4 regions of the Ensifer sp. YR511 genome follow, and region 4 is predicted to be linked to each of the others. Evidence: riboswitches for the same ligand, from Rfam matches in the RefSeq annotation. Region 4 holds a riboswitch; each other region holds the start of a gene.
What was found. A riboswitch is a leader RNA that binds a small molecule or an ion and turns the genes downstream of it on or off. The one in region 4 is predicted to bind cobalamin.
Positions count from the first base shown of each region.

Region 1: linked by a shared signal. The riboswitch ahead of BLU15_RS04350 (CbtB domain-containing protein) and the one ahead of nrdH (glutaredoxin-like protein NrdH) in region 4 are both predicted to bind cobalamin.
Region 2: linked by a shared signal. The riboswitch ahead of bluB (5,6-dimethylbenzimidazole synthase) and the one ahead of nrdH (glutaredoxin-like protein NrdH) in region 4 are both predicted to bind cobalamin.
Region 3: linked by a shared signal. The riboswitch ahead of cobU (bifunctional adenosylcobinamide kinase/adenosylcobinamide-phosphate guanylyltransferase) and the one ahead of nrdH (glutaredoxin-like protein NrdH) in region 4 are both predicted to bind cobalamin.

Region 1 covers NZ_FNGR01000001.1:877,690-881,895, reverse strand. The annotation lists gene BLU15_RS04365 (glucoamylase family protein) at 1-350, shown strand, start outside; gene BLU15_RS04360 (ferric iron reductase) at 353-1,219, shown strand; gene BLU15_RS04355 (CbtA family protein) at 1,258-2,055, opposite strand; gene BLU15_RS04350 (CbtB domain-containing protein) at 2,253-2,429, opposite strand; cobalamin riboswitch at 2,470-2,732, opposite strand; gene BLU15_RS04345 (TetR/AcrR family transcriptional regulator) at 2,731-3,423, opposite strand; gene BLU15_RS04340 (NAD(P)H-binding protein) at 3,528-4,206, shown strand, end outside.
Region 2 covers NZ_FNGR01000001.1:134,264-138,469, forward strand. The annotation lists gene BLU15_RS00625 (DUF2865 domain-containing protein) at 1-1,032, shown strand, start outside; gene bluB (5,6-dimethylbenzimidazole synthase) at 1,045-1,740, opposite strand; cobalamin riboswitch at 1,786-1,998, opposite strand; gene BLU15_RS00635 (SDR family oxidoreductase) at 2,095-2,907, opposite strand; gene BLU15_RS00640 (phytanoyl-CoA dioxygenase family protein) at 2,996-4,189, opposite strand.
Region 3 covers NZ_FNGR01000001.1:301,000-305,205, reverse strand. The annotation lists gene BLU15_RS01435 (cobyric acid synthase) at 1-768, shown strand, start outside; gene BLU15_RS01430 (cation efflux transmembrane domain-containing protein) at 807-1,388, opposite strand; cobalamin riboswitch at 1,591-2,049, shown strand; gene cobU (bifunctional adenosylcobinamide kinase/adenosylcobinamide-phosphate guanylyltransferase) at 2,184-2,708, shown strand; gene cobW (cobalamin biosynthesis protein CobW) at 2,712-3,776, shown strand; gene cobN (cobaltochelatase subunit CobN) at 3,880-4,206, shown strand, end outside.
Region 4 covers NZ_FNGR01000009.1:46,195-50,400, reverse strand. The annotation lists gene metE (5-methyltetrahydropteroyltriglutamate--homocysteine S-methyltransferase) at 1-477, shown strand, start outside; gene BLU15_RS17410 (acyl-CoA thioesterase) at 474-1,274, shown strand; cobalamin riboswitch at 1,425-1,651, shown strand; gene nrdH (glutaredoxin-like protein NrdH) at 2,039-2,260, shown strand; gene nrdI (class Ib ribonucleoside-diphosphate reductase assembly flavoprotein NrdI) at 2,273-2,689, shown strand; gene nrdE (class 1b ribonucleoside-diphosphate reductase subunit alpha) at 2,659-4,206, shown strand, end outside.

The sequences.
Region 1 (4,206 bases), on a different contig from region 4:
CGCCGCTTGCCTGCCTGCCGTTCGAGCCGGATGCGGCGCAGGCCTCCCTGGTGCATATGGCAGACAGTTATCCGGGACTTTTGAGCGAAGGGCGCTTTCCCGGCGGCTTCAATCCGAGCCTGGCCGCCGGCGCAGGCCCGGAGGGCTGGATCGATGCGCGTGTCGTCGGTCTTGACCAGGGCATCGTTGTCATGATGATCGAGAACTGGCAAAGCGGCCTTAGCTGGGCGCTGATGCGCAGCATGCCGGCGATCCGTCTCGGCCTTGAGCGGGCGGGCTTCGACGGTGGCTGGCTGCAGGAGGGGGAAGGCGCGTGTGGTAATCCGCCCGCATCCCGCGCCAGAGGATGAGAATGGACGACGGAGACGGCATGCGCTTGAACGACCACCGGCCGACAGCGGAGACCGCGGCGTTTGCGCCGCAGGCGCTGGCCGTCGCCGACCATCTGCGTGCCCAGTTTCCCGAGGCTGCCGTCTCGCTCGGGCCGGCGGCCAGTGATTTCAGCGCGCCGGGCGACTTCTGGGCTGCGGGCAGCGCTGGCCTTGAGGCGGGGCTCGCCTATCAGGATTTCTTCGGGGTCGGCATGACCGACCGGATCCGGGCGGCGCATCTGATCGCCTTCTATAGCCGCCAGCTGAGCGTAGTCCTTGGCGCGTTCCATCTCGGCGCCGGGTTGCAGGCGGAGGTGGCCGGCATTCGTTTCGAGGATTGGACGCGGCTTCACCGTGGCGTCGAAGTCGCGGGCAAGCGCTATCATTTTCGCTTGCATCCGCCGGCGACGGAGCGCCAGGGTGGCCAAGGCGTCAGCGCATTCGAACAGGGCTTCATCGCCCATCTGGCACCCGTCGTTGCGGTTCTGAAAGCGCGAGCAGGGCTGTCGAGCGGGGCGCAATGGCGGCTCGCGGCTGATGCCCTGGCCGGTGCGTTCCTGGAAATCGGCCGCGCGATCGGCGACGAGGCGCGCGGCATGGCCGAGGCGCTGGCGATCGTCAAACGACCGGGTTCGCGGCTCTACTCAGAGGAGCTCTGCTACGAGCAGATCGCGGCTCTCGATCCGGCAAGCGGCGCTGAGCTGTCGCGCCAGTATCGGATCCGTTGCGGCTGCTGTCTCTACTTCAAGACGGAAGGGGGCAGCTTCTGCGACACTTGCGTGCTGCTGGAGCCGGAAGATCGCCGCGCGCGGCTGGCGGCGCATCTCATGCAAAACGGCGGGACCTGAACCCCGCCGTCGCTTTGCTGACGATCTGTGATCAGTGATCACTGTGCCTTGACGAAGCGCTCGTTGATGAAGCCGGAGACGACGCCGAGCACGATCCAGAAGGCAAGCGTGGTGGCGAGTGCGGCAACCGCAAACTCGGCGCCGAGCACGGCCGGAACGTTGCTGGTGATATCGAGCGGCTGCGGCGCACCGTAGACATGGGGTGCTGCGATCGCCACCAGGCCTGCGACCTTGGAGACGATCTCCTCGCGCAGGACGACGAGATAGAGGCCGACGGCGGAGAGCGCCACGGTCACCAGCCACCAGGTCTGGCGGTCGCCGAGTTCGGCTGCCGGAAAGCCCGGCAGTTCCGGCGGTAGACCGATCGCCGGCAGCATGTGCACGGCAAGCCAGCCGCAGGCGCCCCACAGCGCGCCGTTCCTGAGCGTGATCGGGTAGCCGATCACCAGGCTGACGCCAGCGAGCAGCAGGCCGAAGCCGGAACCTGTCACGAGGTTCGCCATCAGCGTGCCGGAGAAGCGGCTCATGCCGAACATGATGCCGCCTTCCTCATGCTCGCCCTCATGGGCATAGGCCGGGGTGATCGGCGACAAAGCGTCGAGGAAAGCGCCGAACGGCGACACGGCTTTGAGCGACGAATGCTGGTCGTGGTTTTCTGCGGCCGGCTGTGCCGCACCCGGCTGGGCGGCGGGCTGTTCGGTGGCGGCCGGTGCCTCGCCTTCGAATTCTTCTGCATGCAGGATCAGCGGTGTGACGCGCAGTTCCTGGGCGCCGGTCATGAAGACACCGGCAATCAATCCAGCCACGATCGCGGCCAGAAGCGTTCTGACAATCATCTTGAAATCCCTCGATAACGACAAAAGCCACGCCCTGTGGCGTGGTCCTTGAGCCTTCCCATTTTCCCTATGCTGCGGATGGCCTTCGCGCGCCGGAAAAACCGGGATGCACGCAGGCCTCCATCCGGCTCGGGCCGGATGCGTTCAGGTCCGCAGATTGTTCGATGCGGAACGTTGTTCACGTTCCGGCGCATCGGTCAGTGGCAGGGGAAGCCGTAGGAGTGGCGGGTGTCGTGCGCCGTGTCGTGCAGCACTGCCGAGTTGGCAAGGCCGGCGCCAAAGACGAGGAATGCGCCGATGAAGAGCGCGATGACGCCAGCGGTCAGACGATCGCTGAGGGAGAGCGGGGTGCTCGAAATGGTAGACGTAGCCATGACAACCTCCGTGATGGCATCGGGAAATTCCCGGTTGGGCCCTATGCCCGTATCGAGTGGCAGGTTTCCTGGCTCACGGCGTTGGGCTCGATGCCCTCGATCTGCCTCGCCTTCCCAGCTCGGCCGCCCTCTCGCGGTCTTGCCAGTGGCTTCTTCCGGATCGCTCCGGAACGGTGGATCGACGTCGCTCTACAGTCGCGGGGTCGGCCGTGATTTGAATGCCCAGCTTGGGTCCATCCGTCACATTCCCGTTTACTCCCGAAACACGTTCGCGTCCCGGGAACCAATCGATCCCAGATGATTAGGATTGTGTCATGGAGTTGTCAATTGAGTGCGCGCCGCCGCGCGGTCCATCCGCGACAAAATCCTTGATGGTCATGCGTTTGTAGGCTTCGACGATCTGGTCACCCTCGGCCCGGTCGACCGAGACTGCAAGTCGCATGGTGCAGTCGCCGAGATGCATGATCAGGAAGGCGGCGCTGTCGATCTCTTCGCGCGGCGTCTCCGGCACAAGGCAGGCCCAGACATCGGCAAGCAGCTTTCCGCCGGCGCGGCTTTGCGCAAGATCGATCTCGCGCAGTGCCTTGTCGGCCTGCATCGCCGACCAGATGTCGCGCATGACCGGCTCGGCGAGGAACATGTCGTAGTAGATGTCGAACAGCAGCGAGAAGGCGTCGCGCAGTTCGGCTATCGACGTGACCTTTGCCAGTTCGGCCGCGATGCACTCGTTGCAGACCGCATTGTAGCGCTCGGCCAGCGTGCGCACGATTGCCGCCTTGTCGGGGAAGTACTGATACAGCGAGCCGATCGAAATCCCCGCCTTTTCAGCGACTTCGCTCATGCGCATGGCGTCGCTGCCCTTCTCCTGGATGAGCGCCGTCGCGCAGGCAAGGATCTGCTCGACGCGCTCGCGGCTGCGCTTCTGGCTCGGCGTCCGGCGCAGCGCAGGCTCGTCGTCGGCGGGAAGCGTGGCGGGACTTGCATCTGGAATCATGAGTAATGCTCACATTTTGACTTGACTCCTAAAATACGAGGATTTATCACATTTGCAAATGTGAGAGATGCTCATGTTTGTTGGTGGAACCTCAGGAGGAAACGATGTCTCAGAAAGTCACACTGGTTTTGGGCGGTACCGGCAAGACGGGGCGGCGGGTGGCCGATCGCCTTCGGGAGCGGGGCGTAGCGGTCCGCATCGGCGCCCGTTCGGCGTCGCCTTCCTTCGATTGGACGGATGAGGCGACCTGGACGCCCGCCCTTGAAAATGTCGATCGCATCTATGTCTGCTACCAGCCCGATCTGGCGGTGCCGGGCGCCGTCGAGGTCATCGCCAAGTTCTCGAGCCTTGCCGTTCGCTCCGGCATCAAACGGTTGGTGCTCCTGTCGGGCCGCGGCGAGGACGAGGCGGAAGCCTCCGAGCGTGCGCTGCAGGCCTCCGGCGCCGACTGGACGGTCATCCGGGGCAGCTGGTTCTTCGAGAACTTCGACGAAGGCTTCCTGGCCGACGGCGTGGTGAGTGGTTCGGTCTTCCTGCCGGTGGACGAGGTCACCGAGCCCTTCGTCAGTTGCAACGACATTGCCGACGTGGCGGTTGAGGCCCTTCTGGACGATGCGCATATCGGCAAGGTCTATGCCTTGACCGGCCCGCGCCTGATGACCTTTGCCCAGGCCGTCGCCGAGATCGCCGCGGCCGCCAACCGTCGGATCTCTTATCAGGCCATTCCGGTTTCCGACTTCGCAGCGCATCTCAAGGCGGACGGCGTGCCGGATGACTATGTCG
Region 2 (4,206 bases), on a different contig from region 4:
ATCGGTGCCGGTCCGTCACTGGCATCGACGGCCTGCGACCGACTGAACGCGCGGCTCGCGCAACTGCCTGACTACGTCGCCAGCAATGCCGATGCGCGCGACTACGCAAGCGCGATCTCGCGGCAGAATATCGAGCTGCGGCGGGCAAAGAACGACCGCCGCCGCGCGGGTTGCAGTGGCGGCAACGCCATTGGCTTCGACGGCGGCGACCCCGACACTTGCTACGGCCTCAACAGCCTGATCGCCGAGATGGAAGACAATCTGCGCATGCTGAAGTCCGAGCGCGAGCAGATCGTCGCCGGCGGCAGCGACGACAGCCGGCGACGCATCCTCGCCGCGCTGGAGATCAACGGTTGCTATGGCGACCGCGAGGAGTTCGCAAGCGTGGAACCGGACGTGCCGGAAAGCCACCGCAACATCGTTGCCGACCTGCCGCCGGAAGACGCCTACGGCCCGATGCTCGGCCGAGGCGAAGACGGCTACGCGCCGCAGGAGCGCTACTATAGCGGCACGCTCAGAACCATGTGCGTGCGCACCTGCGACGGCGCCTTTTTCCCGGTTTCTTCGGATGCGACGCCGGCCGATTTCCCGCGCGACGAGCAGGCCTGTCGGGCGCGCTGCCCGGGGGCTGAGACCGAGCTCTATTTTCACGACCTCAACACGGAAGAGAGCGACAAGATGGTCTCGGCCGTGACCGGCCGTCCCTATACCGAAATGCCCAACGCCTTTGCCTATCGCACCCGCGCCGTCGGAAAACCCGGCCAGTGCGGCTGCCAGATACCCCAGACCGCCTCGACCACACCGAAGGCAAACGGAACGAAGATCGGTGACGACCAGTCGTCGATCATCGTCATCGAGACCAAGAAGCCGGAAGCGGCGAGCAATACCGCCAAGGCGCCGGCCGAAGAGCGGCCTTACGATCCGTCGAAGAACAAGGTTCGCGTCGTCGGCCCGACCTACCTGCCGCAGGAAGAAACCGCCATCGACCTCAAGCATCCGAAGGGACCGGCCTATCAGCCGGTCCAGAATTGATCGGACGAGGCCTTACGCCTTCTCCTTGCTGCGTCCCCATCCGTCTTCGAAAACCAGCTCGTCGAGCGGCAGGCGCTGGCGCCAGCCCTTCACGGCGAGTTCCGGCTGCTGATAGAGGCGATCGACATAGCCGAGGCAGAGCCAGGCAACGATCTCGATATGATCTGGGATGCCGAGAATCGCCTTGATCTCGGCCTCGTGGAAAATGCTCACCCAGCCGACGCCCACCCCTTCGGCCCGCGCCGCAAGCCAGAGGTTTTGCACGGCGCAGACGGTGGAATAGACGTCCATCTGCGGATTGTGGGTGCGCCCGAGTACGACGGCACCGCCGCGCGTGCGGTCGCAGGTGACACAGATGCTGAGCGGCGCCTTGCGGATGCCTTCCAGCTTCAGCGCACGGTACTTGGCCTGTTGTTCCGCCTCGAACATCAGCGCGGCCTCGTCATTGGCGCGGCGAAACGCCTGCCAGACGCGCTCACGCGTTTCTTCCGCCCGCACCAGCACGAAGTTCCACGGCTGCATGAAGCCCACGGACGGGGCGCTGTGCGCAGCGGCCAGCAGGCGCCCGATCAGATCATCCGGCAATGGCGCGGGCAGGAATTCATCGCGCACGTCGCGACGTGTCTCGATGGCACGGTAGACGGCCTCCCGCTCTGGCAGCGAAAAGGCGCCGGCAGCCGCAAGGCCGCCCTTCGGTTCAGTCAGCATCGTTCGATCCCCAACAATGCGAAAACCTCCCGCCGTCCACGCGGGGTTCGGTCTATCTCGCCAGGCCGGTCTTCTGACTTCGGTTCAACCGATCACCTCGCCTTCCCAGATCGATTGAAGATCCAGTGGCAAAACCTTGAATCAACTCAAGGCTCTCTTAGAGGCGATCGTCCCCGTCACAGCGTTGGGCACGTTCCGGAATGACACCGGATTCCCGATTCTCCCGCTTTCGCGGGCACCTGACGACGGCACTAAGTGCACAGCCGTTTGAGAAAGACAAGCGCGCCAACCCGGTCGAGACATGGCGCGCCACTTTCCGCCGGCTACTGTCGAGCTTAGTCGTTTGCCTCCGCCTCAAAGCGGAGCGACCGGATGCGGCGAGTCGTCATAGGCGCCCCAGACCGACTGATCGAAGCAAATCACCGATCCGGTTATCAGCCCGGACTCGGCCGACGACAGATAGGCGCAGGCCCGCGCCACTTCAGCCGGATCGACGAGCCGACCGAAAGGCTGGTCGGCCGCCACCTTTTCGAGCCAATCGGCAGCCGCGCCATGAAACTCGCGCTGGATGCGGTCTTCGCCTTCGGACGCCATCCAGCCGATATTCAGCCCGTTGACGCGAATGCGGTTGCGAAGAAGCGCATAGGCCGTGTTTTTGGTCAGCGTTTCGAGCGCGCCTTTCGACGAACAATAGGCGGCAATGAACGGCTGGCCGGCCATCGCCGACATCGAGCCGATGTTGACGATCGTGCCCTCGGTCTTCTCCCGCCGCATGATCTTCACCGCCTCCTGCATCAGGAAGAACGGCGCGCGCACATTGGTCGCGAACATGCGGTCGAAGAGTTCGGGCGTGGTGTCGAGGATCGTGCCACGGTCGGTGATAGCTGCGGCGTTGACCAGCGCATCGACCCGTCCGAATTCCGCGTCGCAAGCGGCGACCACCTTGCGGGCGTCCTCTACTTTTTCCAGATCGGCCTCGACATAGACGACTTTCGCGCCGCTTGCCTTGCCGATCTGCTCGGCCTTCGCCCGCCCCTTGGCGGCGTTGCGGCCGCAGATGACGATGCCTTCAGCGCCGCGCTCGGCGAAAAGGCCAGCAATCGTCGCGCCCAGTCCCTGCGTACCACCGGTGACGATGGCGATCTTGCCTTGCAATTGTCCACTCATCGAATTCCTCCCTCGGAAATGATCGTTTGAAACGGCTGCGGCTCCCGGCTGAAACACACCGGGAGCCTGTCAAATTGTAACTCGCTCGTCAGCTCAGCTTGCGCTTCGCCTGCGCCTCCAGCACCGAGAGAAACTCTTGTTCGCCCGTCCCCGCAGTGAGAGCCTCGCGCATCAACTGCGCCTGCGTCTTCGGCGCCAACCCGCCGAGTGGCGGATCCCGGTCGAGATTGGTGGGGAACGAATAGCCCTCGGCACAGGAGGAGATCGCGTTGGCCGCTTCCGCCTGCGTCAGCGTCCCGCCCGCCAGCAAGGCCCGCAAGGCCGGATAGAGCGTCGCGCTCATGGTCAGTCGGTCAACGGTTTCCATTGCGCGACCGAAGGCCGAAGACACCTGCAGCAGGTTGGCCACGCGGCGGATATCCCGGGAGTGGTTGGTGCCGGCGGCATGGAAGAGCGCCGGGTTGAAGAAGACAACGTCGCCCTTTTCAAGGGGAAGCTGCACGTGGTGTGCGTCGAAATAGGCGCGGAATTCCGGCCGGTTGAGCGCCAGATAGCCCGGCACATAGGTTTGGCTATAGGGCAAGAACAGCGTCGGTCCGCTTTCGAGCGGCATGTCGCAATGGGCAACCGCCCCCTGCAGCGTCAGCACCGGTGAAAGCTTGTGCACATGCGCCGGATACTGCTCGATCACGGCCGCGGTCTGGAAGCCGAGGTGATAATCCCGGTGCGCCGATTGCGCCGCACCGCCAGGATTGACGCGATTGACCTGCGCCGTCATCTGGTAGTTCGGCCCGAGCCAAGCCTCGCTGACGAGCGCTATGACGGCATTGCCGTAATAGGAGGCGAAATTCTCCGGCGCGTTCAGGCAGTGCTTTTCCAGCGAGTTCCAGATGCGGTCATTGGCGCCGGGTTTGGCGAAGTGATCGCCGCCGCCGCTGTTGCTGCGATGTTGCTCTTCGATGATAGCGTCAAAGACCCCGCTTGCGACGTCGATTGCTGTCGTATCGGCAAAGGCGCGCTTGAAAACCGCCACGCCAGGCCCGGTCGCCAGTACCTCGCAGATCTCCGCCAGAACAGAACGCCGCGCCTCGGCATCGCCGCACGCCGCAATCAGCGCGGCGCTGTCATAGATCAGGATATTCTTTTCGCAGCCGGAAGCATGGGGGTAGTCGGACAGGCTGGTTTGGCGTTCGACTTCCGCCCGGAACGATTCGAGATCGCAAGCCTCTTCGGTGAGCCAGACGCGGTCGATCCGCTGGCGCGCTTTGTTGTCGGTCTTCATCGCGTTTCCTCCTCTGG
Region 3 (4,206 bases), on a different contig from region 4:
GCACGCCTGCCTGCCGAAGATTCCGTCGTACTGGAGAAGCTGACGCGCGGCGAGGGGCGGGCGCTGAAGGTTGCCGTCCCGGTGCTGTCGCGCATCGCCAATTTCGACGACCTCGATCCGCTCGCCGCCGAACCGGAGATTGATCTCGTCTTCGTGCGGCCTGGCAGTCCCATTCCGGCAGACGCTGGCCTCGTCGTCATTCCCGGGTCGAAGTCGACCATCGGCGACCTCATCGATTTCCGTGCGCAAGGGTGGGACCGTGACCTCGAACGTCATGTGCGCCGGGGCGGCCGGGTCATCGGCATCTGCGGCGGCTACCAGATGCTCGGCCGGCGCGTCACCGATCCGCTCGGCATCGAGGGCGGCGAACGTGCGGTCGAGGGTCTCGGGCTGCTCGAGGTCGAGACCGAGATGGCGCCGGAAAAGACGGTGCGCAACAGCCGCGCCTGGTCGCTGGAGCATGATGTGGCGCTCGAAGGCTACGAAATCCATCTTGGCAAGACGCAAGGTGCGGACTGTGGCCGGCCGTCGGTGCGCATCGACAATCGCGCCGACGGCGCCCTTTCGGCCGATGGCCGCGTGATGGGCACCTACCTGCATGGGCTCTTCACCAGCGACGCCTATCGCGGCGCGCTGCTCAAGAGTTTCGGCATCGAAGGCGGCGCCAACAACTACCGCCAATCGGTCGATGCGGCGCTCGACGATGTCGCGAACGAGCTGGAGGCTGTGCTCGATCGTCGCTGGCTGGACGAGTTGCTCAGGCACTAGGGACGCGGCAAGGGTCAGCCAGCAGGTCCCCGGGGGAACTACGCTGCGACATCGTGCTCCTCGCTTGCGGCTTCCCAGACTTCCCGCGCGGCATCCAGGTTCATCAGGGCAATCCCCAAGCCGACAATCAGGTCCGGCCAGGCCGACTGCCACAGGTAGGCTGTCGCCAGACCCGCGGCGATGATGGCCACATTGGCGAAGGCATCGTTGCGGGCCGAGAGAAATGCTGCCAGCGTGAGGCTGCCGCTCGTGTGACGGTAGGCGACGAGCAGATAGGCGCAGAAGAGGTTGACCACCAGCGCCCCAAGTCCGGTCAGGGACAGGGCAAAGGGCTCTGGCGGGACCGGATCCATGAACTTCGCCCAGGCCGTCCAAAGGAAGGCCAGCGCCGGTACCAGCAGAATGAACGCCATCGCCAGGCCGACTCGCGCGCGGGTTCGCGTCGTCCAGGCCAGAGCAAAGAAAATCAGCATGTTGACGGAGGCGTCTTCGAGCAAGTCGACGCTGTCGGCCATGAGGGACGCCGAGCCGATGGAAAGCGCGACAAGGAGTTCGACCCCGAAATAGCCGAGGTTCAACAGGGAGACGATGAGGACGACGCGGCGCAGGTCGGTATCCACTCGAAAAGTTCCTTTTCTGGCGAGATTCGCCCCCGGCACTTTGACACACGTGTTAGCAGCAGGTTGCTATCCATAGCATTAGGTTTCGACATCGGTCCCGCTCACACCGCCGTCGTGCCTGACGCCCGACAAATCGTCGCGTGGCGCAACTCGGCCGGGGAGGCGTCGCATGCGTCGATTGACTTTGGGCTGCCCGCTTCCTAATCATCAGGTGTTGGATGGTTCCCCCTTGTCGTGGCGATCTGGGGGAATAATTGGGAATGTGACGGATGGACCCAAATCGGGCATCCTTATCGCAGCCGACCCCGCGACTGTAGAACGGTCAGGGTTCGCCATCGGGTTTGGTGCCGGGCTGTCGGCCGGTTGCACGGGCAATCGGGGCAGGTCGGGGATCAAGCCGGAAAAGCCACTGGCGTGGCATCGTGATCAGCCGGGTTTGGACGCCTCTTCTTCTACGAATCGTCCGCCTTTCACGATGTCCCTCACAGCACCCATGCGTCGGAGACGACGCGCAAAGGTTCGCTGTGGCACCGGAAAGACGCCGGGAAGGTGAGGCGGGCCGCTCGGGCCCTGACATCGGAACCTTGCCCTTTAAGGGCGAGGCGATGTTCGGCCCGTGACGCCGTGAGCCAGGAGACCTGCCATCCGGCACGGGCATTCCGCCCGAGGGGACTTTTGTCTCCAACGCCATCACGGAGGTTGTTTTGGCTCGCAGATGTTTTCAAGAACGCGCCCGTGGCGCGTCCGATGGCTTTTGCCACCGACGGCTGATTTGGGAATGTTGAGGCAGCCACGATGAGCAGTCTCAGCGCCGGGCCCGTGCTGGTCCTTGGCGGCGCCCGTTCCGGCAAGTCCAGCTTTTCCGAGAGGCTCGTCGAAGCGTCCGGCTTCACCATGCATTATGTCGCCACGGGCCGCGCCTGGGACGACGAAATGCGCGAGCGCATCGACCATCACCGGACGCGCCGCGGCGAGGGCTGGACGACGCATGAGGAGCCGCTCGATCTCGTCGGCATCCTCAGACGCATCGATGATCCCAGCCATGTGGTCCTGATCGACTGCCTGACGCTATGGGTAACCAATCTCATGCTGGAAGAGCGCGACATGACGGCGGAGTTCGCCGCCCTTGTTGCGTATCTGCCTGAGGCGCGGGCGCGCCTCGTCTTTGTTTCCAATGAGGTCGGCCTCGGCATCGTGCCCGAGAACCGCATGGCCCGCGAGTTTCGCGACCATGCCGGCCGGCTTCACCAGATCGTTGCGGAGAAATCCGCTGAAGTTTACTTTGTCGCGGCCGGTTTGCCGCTGAAAATGAAGGGTTGATCCATGACCACTGCGAGAGCCAACCAGGGCAAGATCCCGGCGACCGTCATCACCGGCTTCCTCGGCGCCGGCAAGACGACGATGATCCGCAACCTGCTGCAGAACGCCGACGGCAAGCGCATCGCGCTGATCATCAACGAGTTCGGCGATCTCGGCGTCGACGGCGATGTCTTGAAGGGCTGCGGTGCCGAGGCCTGCACCGAGGACGACATCATCGAGCTTACCAATGGCTGCATCTGCTGCACCGTGGCTGACGATTTCATCCCGACCATGACGAAGCTGCTCGAGCGTGAAAACCGCCCTGACCACATCATCATCGAAACCTCGGGCCTTGCCCTGCCGCAGCCGCTGATCGCCGCTTTCAACTGGCCGGATATCCGCAGCGAAGTGACCGTCGATGGCGTCGTCACCGTGGTCGACAGCGCCGCCGTTGCCGCTGGCCGCTTTGCCGACGACCACGACAAGGTCGATGCGCTGCGCGTCGAGGACGACAATCTCGATCACGAAAGCCCGATCGAGGAGCTGTTCGAGGATCAACTGACGGCTGCCGATCTCATCGTTCTCAACAAGACCGATCTGATCGATGCCTCCGGCCTCAAGGCCGTGCGCGACGAGGTGTCTTCGCGCACCAGCCGCAAGCCGACGATGATCGAGGCGAAGAACGGCGAAGTCGCCGCTGCCATCCTGCTTGGCCTCGGTGTCGGCACGGAAAGCGATATCGCCAACCGCAAGTCGCATCACGAGATGGAGCACGAGGCAGGTGAGGAGCACGATCACGACGAGTTCGACAGCTTCGTCGTCGAGCTCGGTTCGATCGCCGATCCGGCCGCCTTCATCGATCGCCTGAAGGGCGTAATCGCGGAGCACGACGTTCTGCGCCTCAAGGGTTTTGCAGACGTGCCCGGCAAGCCGATGCGCCTCCTGATCCAGGCGGTCGGCGCCCGCATCGACCAATATTACGACCGCGCCTGGGGCGCTGGCGAAAAGCGCGGTACGCGCCTCGTCGTCATCGGCCTGCACGACATGGACGAGGCGGCGGTGCGCGCTGCGATCACCGCGCTCGTGTAGATCGTTCTTTGAATGAAATGATCTAACGCATTGAAATGATGCAGTTCCGGATGGAGAACGCTTTTAGCGTTTTCGTTCGGAATTGCCCCAACGGACAAGACGAATGCATCTGCTTCTCGCCCAGAAAGGAACGATCGCCGACGGCAACGAGGCGATCGACCTTGGGCAAACGCCGGCCGATATCCTTTTCCTATCGGCCGCCGACACCGAGCTCTCCTCGATCGCCGCGGCTCACGGCCGACGCGACGGAGGCTTGAGCCTGCGCATCGCCAGCCTGATGAGCCTGATGCACCCGATGTCGGTCGACACTTACGTCGAGCGCACGGCGCGTCACGCCAAGCTGATCGTCGTCCGGCCGCTCGGTGGCGCCAGCTATTTCCGTTATCTGCTGGAAGCCCTGCATGCGGCTGCCGTCACCCATCGTTTCGAG
Region 4 (4,206 bases):
CTGCCGCTGCGAAATGCCGATCGCAAGGCCTATCTCGACTGGGCGGTGGAGTGCTTCCGTCTCAGTGCAGCCGGGGTGGGCGATGCGACCCAAATCCACACCCATATGTGCTACTCCGAGTTCAACGACATCATGGCCGCAATCGCGGCGATGGACGCCGACGTCATGTCGATCGAGACGTCGCGATCGAAAATGGAACTGCTCGGCGCCTTCGCCGACAAGGCCTATCCGAACGAGATCGGCCCGGGCGTCTACGATATCCATTCGCCACGCGTGCCCGGCGTCGAGGAAATGGTGCATCTCATCGAAAAAGCGACCGAGGGCCTCACGCCGGACCAGATCTGGGTCAATCCCGATTGCGGACTGAAGACCAGGCGCTGGGAAGAGACGCGGCCGGCGCTCGTTAACATGGTCGCCGCCGCCCGCTCGCTTCGAGCGGCTTTTGCCGCCGATACGCGCGAAGCCGTCAAAGCATGACGGGGCAACACGAAGTCACGACGGCGCCGGGGGAAACCCCGGCGCCACAAACCCTGATCGACATCGTTTTTCCAGGCGATACCAATCATCATGGCACGCTCTTTGGTGGCGCCGCCCTCGCGTCGATGGACCGGATCGCTTTCATCGTCGCCACTCGTCACGGGCGCGTTCCCTTCGTCACCGCATCCTGCGACCGCATCGATTTTCGTGCGCCTGCGCGCATAGGTCAGATCGTCTGCTTCAGCGGCCGTCCGGTTCGTGTCGGGCGCCGCTCGATGGTGGTCGAGGTCGAGATGATCGCGGAAGACATCGCCACCGGCAGCCGCGCCCTTTGCAGCAGGGGCACCTTCACCATGGTCGCGATGCCCCGTGCCGATGAAACGGATTGGATGCTGCCGCCGCTCGATGTGGCAACGGACACGCCCGAAGAGGCGGGCACCCTACGCATGGTCGACATCGTCTTTCCCGGCCAGGCCAACAGCTTCGGCGCCATATGCGGTGGCAACGCCCTCGCGCATATGACGAAGGCCGCATTCGTCGTCGCGACGCGCCGGAGCCGCCGGGCGACCGTCCTTGCCTCCTGCACCGGTATGGACTTCAAGCACCGGATCATGATCGGTTCGATCATCGAACCCATCGCCCGCATTGTGCGGACGGGTCGCAGTTCAGCCACCGTCGAGGTCGAACTCTGGTCGGAAGAGCTCCTCACCGGTCTGCGACAGCGGACTGTTACCGGAACGTTCGCTATGGTCGCCGTCGACGAGGACAACCGGCCCGTGGCCGCTTTCGCTGCTTGATGGAATGGGGCGTCCGCACCAGGGGCGCCCTATCCACAACCTTGGTGCCAACCGGCTGTTTACTCCCCGTTATCCACACTGCAAAAGAAACCACCCTCCTACCCCCGCCTTCCACATACGGAACCTATTGACGCAGATTTGCGATGAACTACTATATCTAGTGTTCGAGGTTCTTCCGATTCGCAAGGATTGGGAGCTAAGACGGGAATACGGTGCGCCGGCGGGTTTCCGCTGAGGCTATGCCGTAGCTGCCCCCGCAACTGTAGACGGCGAGCGACTGTCCGGATTTGGACCACTGAGGCATGAGGCCTCGGGAAGGTCGGGATGGAAGCTTTGACCCGTAAGCCAGGAGACCTGCCTCGATCACCAAACGTCCACGGGCGGGGTGTCCGGAGGGGTTGAGTGCGTGGCAGGATGAGCCTGCCCGATCGTCTCGACGTCTCCCCGGCAGCCCGTCGAAAGCTTCGGGGTGAAGTCATGCCAGTTTCTTCCAGTTCAGATCCACCTTCTGCGGACGGGTGCGCATTGTTGCGCGCCTGATCGAAAGGCCGCGCCTTGAAAACCCGCATCCGCGGAATTCCTGAGCGCCCGACCAAAACGAGCCGGCCCGGTTGCGAAACCGACCTTGGGCCAGCTTGACGACGTCAACTCCGGTCGAGTCGACCGGGGAGCGATGTTTCGTGTCCAATCGCCAACACCACGGTTCGCGTTCGCGCGATCCGACGACTTTTTGCGCCCATTTGCCAGACCCTCACGAGGAACCCATGTCGATCACCGTCTACAGCAAACCAGCCTGCGTCCAATGCACCGCCACAACCCGTGCGCTCGACCGCCAAGGCATCGATTATCGCATCGTCGATATCTCCGAGGATTCCGATGCATTCGCGCTGGTGCAGGGTCTTGGCTATCGGCAGGTCCCGGTCGTCGTCGCCGGCGAGCGGCATTGGGCGGGTTTCCGCCCGGACATGATCAGCGCGCTTTCCTGAAGGACGCGGGCGATGGGCCTGATCGTCTATTTTTCCAGTCGCTCGGAAAACACCCATCGCTTCGTCGAAAAGCTCGGCCTTCGCGCCGCCCGCATACCGCTCAGGGAAAGTATGGACGCACTTACGGTCGCAGAGCCCTATGTGCTGATCGTGCCGACCTATTGCGGCGACGATGGCCGCGGGGCGGTGCCGAAGCAGGTCATCCGCTTCTTGAACGACGCGGGCAACCGCTCTCACATCCGCGGCGTGATCGCAGCGGGCAACAGCAATTTCGGCGCGACCTACGGGATCGCCGGCGACGTGATTTCGGCCAAGTGCCGGGTACCCTATCTCTACCGGTTCGAGCTGCTCGGGACCGACGAGGACGTCGCCAATGTCAAAAACGGGATGGAACGATTTTGGACGTCACGACACTCGAACGCCCCTTGAAGGCGACGGAAGCAGCGCTCGACTATCATGCGCTGAACGCAATGCTGAACCTCTATGACGAAGAGGGACGGATCCAGCTCGACAAGGACCGGCAGGCGGCGAAACAGTACTTCCTCCAGCACGTCAACCAGAACACGGTGTTCTTCCATAACCTCCGGGAAAAACTCGATTATCTGGTGACCGAGGGCTATTACGAGCAGGAAGTGCTGGACCAGTATTCCTTCAACTTCGTGCGCGATCTCTACGATCATGCCTATTCAAAGAAGTTCCGCTTTCCGACCTTCCTCGGGGCGTTCAAATACTACACGTCCTATACGCTGAAGACCTTCGACGGAAAGCGCTACCTGGAACGCTACGAAGACCGTGTCTGCATGGTGGCGATGGCCTTGGCGCGCGGCAACGAGGGGCTTGCCCGCGATCTCGTCGACGAGATCATCTCCGGCCGCTTCCAGCCGGCAACGCCGACTTTCCTCAACGCCGGCAAGAAGAGCCGCGGCGAGCTCGTCTCCTGCTTTCTGCTCCGGATCGAGGACAACATGGAGAGTATCGGCCGCGCCATCAATTCGGCGCTGCAGCTTTCCAAGCGCGGTGGCGGCGTGGCGCTGTCGCTCACCAACATCCGCGAGATGGGCGCGCCGATCAAGCAGATCGAGAACCAGTCATCCGGCGTCATCCCGGTCATGAAGCTGCTCGAAGACAGTTTCTCTTACGCCAACCAACTCGGCGCGCGCCAGGGAGCCGGTGCTGTCTACCTGCACGCCCACCACCCCGACATCATGCGCTTCCTCGATACCAAGCGCGAAAACGCCGACGAGAAGATCCGCATCAAGACGCTGTCGCTCGGCGTCGTCATCCCCGACATCACCTTCGAGCTCGCCCGCAACAACGAGGACATGTATCTGTTCTCACCCTATGACGTGGAGCAGGTCTATGGCGTGCCCCTCACCGAGATTTCGGTGACCGAGAAGTACCGCGAGATGGTCGAGGATGCCCGCATCCGCAAGCGCAAGATCAAGGCGCGCGACTTCTTCCAGATCATCGCCGAGATCCAGTTCGAGAGCGGTTATCCCTACATCATGTTCGAGGACACGGTGAACCGGGCAAACCCGATCGCCGGGCGCATCACCATGAGCAATCTCTGCTCGGAAATCCTGCAGGTGAGCGAAGCGAGCGCGTTCAACGACGACCTCTCCTACAAGCACATGGGCAAGGATATCTCCTGCAATCTCGGTTCGCTGAACATTGCCGCTGCCATGGACAGCCCGGATTTTGGCCAGACGATCGAAACCTCGATCCGCGCCCTCACCGCCGTCTCCGAAATGAGCCACATCTCGTCCGTGCCCTCGATCGAAAAGGGCAACGACGACAGCCACGCGATCGGCCTCGGGCAGATGAACCTGCACGGCTATCTCGCCCGCGAGCGCATCTATTATGGCTCGGAGGAAGGCATCGATTTCACCAACATCTATTTCTACACGGTAACCTTTCATGCCATCCGGGCATCCAATCGGCTAGCG